Regions from separate parts of the Fictibacillus sp. B-59209 genome, predicted to be linked through region 1. Evidence: a T-box and tRNA genes for the amino acid it is inferred to sense, from the RefSeq annotation. Region 1 holds a T-box; the other holds one or more tRNA genes.
What was found. The T-box of region 1 lies ahead of serS (serine--tRNA ligase). A T-box ahead of a tRNA ligase gene usually reads a tRNA of that ligase, here a tRNA-Ser.
Positions count from the first base shown of each region.

Region 2: it encodes a tRNA-Ser, which carries the amino acid that the T-box ahead of serS (serine--tRNA ligase) is inferred to sense. The anticodon was not compared.

Region 1 covers NZ_JARMMC010000030.1:7,593-9,976, forward strand. The annotation lists gene serS (serine--tRNA ligase) at 1-776, opposite strand, end outside; T-box leader at 1,059-1,277, opposite strand; gene pdxT (pyridoxal 5'-phosphate synthase glutaminase subunit PdxT) at 1,317-1,901, opposite strand; gene pdxS (pyridoxal 5'-phosphate synthase lyase subunit PdxS) at 1,918-2,384, opposite strand, start outside.
Region 2 covers NZ_JARMMC010000014.1:175,190-177,573, forward strand. The annotation lists gene P4361_RS09935 (Na/Pi cotransporter family protein) at 1-461, shown strand, start outside; gene P4361_RS09940 (DUF456 domain-containing protein) at 493-975, shown strand; tRNA gene P4361_RS09945 (tRNA-Asn) at 1,120-1,194, shown strand; tRNA gene P4361_RS09950 (tRNA-Met) at 1,201-1,277, shown strand; tRNA gene P4361_RS09955 (tRNA-His) at 1,295-1,370, shown strand; tRNA gene P4361_RS09960 (tRNA-Ile) at 1,405-1,481, shown strand; tRNA gene P4361_RS09965 (tRNA-Ser) at 1,495-1,587, shown strand; tRNA gene P4361_RS09970 (tRNA-Met) at 1,905-1,981, shown strand; tRNA gene P4361_RS09975 (tRNA-Phe) at 1,995-2,070, shown strand; gene P4361_RS09980 (superoxide dismutase) at 2,359-2,384, shown strand, end outside.

The sequences.
Region 1 (2,384 bases):
GCGCTGTATGCAACATAACCTTTCGGAAGCTCTTCGGCAGTTAAAATTTCATTGCGATGAAGGTTGGTTACCGGAACTTCAGCAGTCGGGACCAAAAAGTAATCTTCTTCGCGGATTTTAAATGCATCTTCCTCAAACTTCGGCAGTTGCCCAGTTCCTGTCATGCTTTCTCTGTTCACCATGTAAGGAGGCAAGATTTCAGTATAGCCATGCTTATCTTCATGGTAGTCCATCATAAGGTTGATTAAAGCTCGTTCAAGGCGTGCTCCCGCTCCCTTATAAAAAGCAAAACGGCTTCCAGTTACTTTAGCGGCTCTTTCAAAATCGACGATATCAAGATCTGTCGCCAAGTCCCAGTGAGCTTTTGGTACGAATGCAAACTCCTGAATATCTCCCCAATGGCGTACAGGTACATTATCGTCCTCTGTTTCACCAACCGGTACACTTTCATGAGGCAGGTTCGGCAGTGTGAGCATCAGGTGGTTCAGATCCTCTTCCACCGTGCGCAGATCGTCATCGATGGATTTAATCCGGTCTCCCACTTCACGCATCTCTGTGATCAAGTGGTCGGCATCTTTCTTTTCACGTTTGAATTCCGCTACCTGTTTGGATACTTCGTTACGTTTAGACTTTAATGTTTCTGTTTCACCAATCAGTTCACGGCGCTTTTCATCCAATTCAACAAAACGGTCCAAGCCTGTTAAGTCTTCTCCCCGTTTGCTCAATTTCTCTTTTACTTCATCAAAATTCGCTCGAACATATTTCAAATCAAGCATGTTTCTTCCTCCTTTAATCAATAACCTTTTCTGACAAAACCCAAATAGCTAAAGAAATCCATAATTGTGGCCCGGTATCCGTTCAAAAAACAAGGAGTTATAGGCAACGAAGAAATCCGCCGCTTTGCCCGAGTAGCCGGACAAGAAGCAAGGAGTTCGAGGCGCCGCTGATTCCGAGGACCGGAGTTTGGTATACCCAAATGAGGATCCGAGGAAATCAAGGCAACGAAGAAATCCGCCGCTTATTGTCCGGCGTATAAATACAAAAAACTCCCGTCCCTATAAAGGGACGAGAGTTAACCCGCGTTGCCACCCTAGTTGCAAGTAAATACACCTGCCACCTTGTCATTGATAACGGACAATGTATACCGGGAAAGCTTACGTTATAATTTCAGCTTCCCACTCAAGGATGGATTCACAAATGACTTTGGTCGGTTTACACCAGCCACCGACTCTCTAGGCAAAGATCATTTTGCTACTGGTTCCTGTCAGCGATTTAACAAATAATGTTTGTATAGTAATGTACAATATTTTCTGCTTTTATGCAATAATCTTTTTCTTCTGAGATGCCATTTCCACAAAAAACTGGTGAAGACGGTAATCATCGGTCAGTTCCGGGTGAAAGGCCGCACATAGGAAGTGTCCTTGTTTTGCAGCAACGATACGCTCATTATGAACAGATAAAACTTCTACTTCTTCCCCGACTTCTACTATATAAGGAGCTCTGATGAAAACACCATTCACATCTTCGCCTACACCCTCAATGTGCAAGTCAGCTTCAAAGCTATCCACCTGCCGGCCGAATGCATTTCTCTCAACGGTCATGTCAATGAGCTCGAGGTGAGCGTGGTCTTGACCTTGAATGCGTTTTGCCATGAGGATAAGGCCTGCACATGTACCGAAAACTGGCTTTTCTTGCGCAAACTCCTTCAATGGTTCAAGGAAATTATATTTATCGATCAGACGCCTCATCGCAGTGCTTTCGCCGCCTGGGATCACAAGCCCGTCCAAATCATTCAACTCTTCAATACGCTTTACGCTCACTGCTTCTGCGCCGCTTTCTTGCAAAGCTTTAATATGTTCTCTCACAGCGCCTTGCAGGGCAAGAACACCAATTTTAATCATCGCGTTGCTTCCTTTCTTACCAGCCTCGTTCCTGCATGCGGTCTCCAGGAAGTAGCGTGGAGATCTCGATTCCTTTCATTGCAGTACCGAGTCCTTTTGATAGTTTAGCAATCAGCTCATAGTCTCTGTAGTGAGTGGTTGCTTCTACAATCGCACGGGCAAATTTCTCAGGGTTTTCGGACTTGAAGATTCCTGATCCGACAAATACTCCGTCAGCGCCTAACTCCATCATTAATGCTGCATCTGCAGGAGTGGCTACGCCGCCAGCTGCAAAGTTAACGACAGGAAGTCGTCCGTCTTTTTTGATTTGAAGAAGGATTTCATATGGTGCTCCAAGATTTTTAGCCTCAGTCATGAGTTCATCTTCACTCATAGCTGCTACCTTGCGGATTTGACCTTGAATCATGCGCATATGGCGAACAGCTTCCACGATGTTTCCTGTTCCAGGCTCACCCTTTGTACGAAGCATAGAAGCGCCTTCTC
Region 2 (2,384 bases), on a different contig from region 1:
GGCAAATCACCAAGTTTCTCGTTAAACTTTCTATTCATTCTTTGTCCAAGAATGAATCTAAAGAGCATACGATGCTTCTCAATCTGTGCAAGGACATCGAAAGAATCGGGGATCATATGAAAAATATGATTGATCTGGTCTGCTTTATGGCACGAAATAATATTAAACTTTCGGAAGTAACGTCACGCGACTTTGAAAACATGATGATCCTGACCCAATCCTGCCTGACAAAAGCGATTATTTCTCTTGAGAAGAACGATAAACCGATGGCTGAGGAAGTTCTGAACATTGAGGACGATATTGATGAAATGGAGAAAACACTGAGAAAGAAACACATTCAGGACATCAACAACAATTTAAGCACCGGCCAAGAAAGTGTGGTGTATGTTGACTTTATCAGCAATCTAGAACGGATCGGAGACCATTCTGTCAATATTGCAGAAGCAGTGCTTGATCGATAAACCTACTTAAAACACTACAGGAGGCTTACTGATGGATTATGTATATTGGATATTAATCGGCCTGTCGTTCGTTCTGGCATTCGCTGCCCTGATCTTTCCCATACTGCCTGGAGCGCTTTTTCTGGCTCTTGGGTTTGTGCTCTATGGAATTTTTTATTCCTTTCAGCCATTTACGCCCTTTTTCATCGGTGTAGAAGTGTTTTTGCTGGCAACTCTTTTTGTAGTGGATTATTTCAGCAATTTGTTTGGAGTAAAAAAACGGGGCGGTTCCAAAGCGGCCGTATGGGGCAGCACGATCGGCCTGCTCCTTGGCCCATTTGTGATTCCTGTTGCCGGCATCATCGCCGGACCGTTTCTGGGTGCGTTTATTGCAGAATTGATCATCGGGCGAAAATCAATAGGAGAAGCGGCTAAGGTAGGGTTTGGCTCAGTTCTTGGTTTTTTGGGAGGAACGGTTGCTAAGATCATCATTCAAGTGATCATGATTGGCTATTTTCTTTTTGTTGTATTATAAAAATAGTGCTTGCTAAAATGTTGGAGACGTGCTATATTTATGTCTGTCTCACCGAGGGCTTTCAAAATGGTCATGAAAAAAAGGTTTGACTTACATAGCTTAAAAATGATATAGTAATTCTTGTCCCTTAGAGGACAACATTGTTCCACAGTAGCTCAGTGGTAGAGCTATCGGCTGTTAACCGATCGGTCGTAGGTTCGAGTCCTACCTGTGGAGCCAAATTATGGCGGTGTAGCTCAGCTGGCTAGAGCGTACGGTTCATACCCGTGAGGTCGTGGGTTCGACTCCCTCCGCCGCTACCATATTTTTTTAGGCGATGGCGATCGTGGCGAAGTGGTTAACGCACCGGATTGTGATTCCGGCATTCGTGGGTTCAATTCCCATCGGTCGCCCCATTTTTATTTACATAACTATCTTAATACATAAAATGGACCCTTAGCTCAGTTGGTCAGAGCGGTCGGCTCATAACCGATTGGTCGTAGGTTCGAGTCCTACAGGGTCCACCATTTTTCAGCACATGGAGGTATACCCAAGTCCGGCTGAAGGGATCGGTCTTGAAAACCGACAGGGGTGTAACAACCCGCGGGGGTTCGAATCCCTCTACCTCCTCCATAATTTCTTAATTTTTATATCATCGCAGGGTGGAGCAACGAGCGTTACAGCATGATTATGCTGCGAGTACCTCGACGGATACACTCCAATGATTACTCGAGTAGAGGAAGAGGTAAAGCCTCTGAGAGACAGTCAATAATTACGGAGGAATAACATCGTCCGTAAACTTAATATCATCGCGGGGTGGAGCAAGCCTTCGTCCTTGAATCAGCATCTTAGCTGGCTTGTCTCGACGGATACACTTCAGGAATATGCTTGTAGAGGAAGAGACAGTAATAACTGCGGAGGAGTGACCTCGTCCGTAAACTTAATATCATCGCGGGGTGGAGCAGTCTGGTAGCTCGTTGGGCTCATAACCCAAAGGTCGCAGGTTCAAATCCTGTCCCCGCAACCATAATATCTAAAGTGGCTCGATAGCTCAGTCGGTAGAGCAGAGGACTGAAAATCCTCGTGTCGGCGGTTCGATTCCGTCTCGAGCCACCATTTTCATACATAGTCAACCTTTGCCCAACGTGGTGAAGGTTTTTTGTTTTTAATGAGAAAACTTTTGTTTTAATATCTCCCATAACGAGGGATAAAAGAAGTCCAGCTATGTACATAATAAACTTTGATTAAAGAGGGTTAATCGTTGAAAGTTCCGGGTAAATCTGATAATGTATGAGTTGGGATACTTATTAAACATTATTGTTGTTTAACTATGTTTTCAATTTTGGGGTTTTTTCTCCAAAATGAAATATAAAAAATGTTTACATACCAAGGAGGAGATTGATCATGGCAAAGTTTGAACTGCCTGCTTT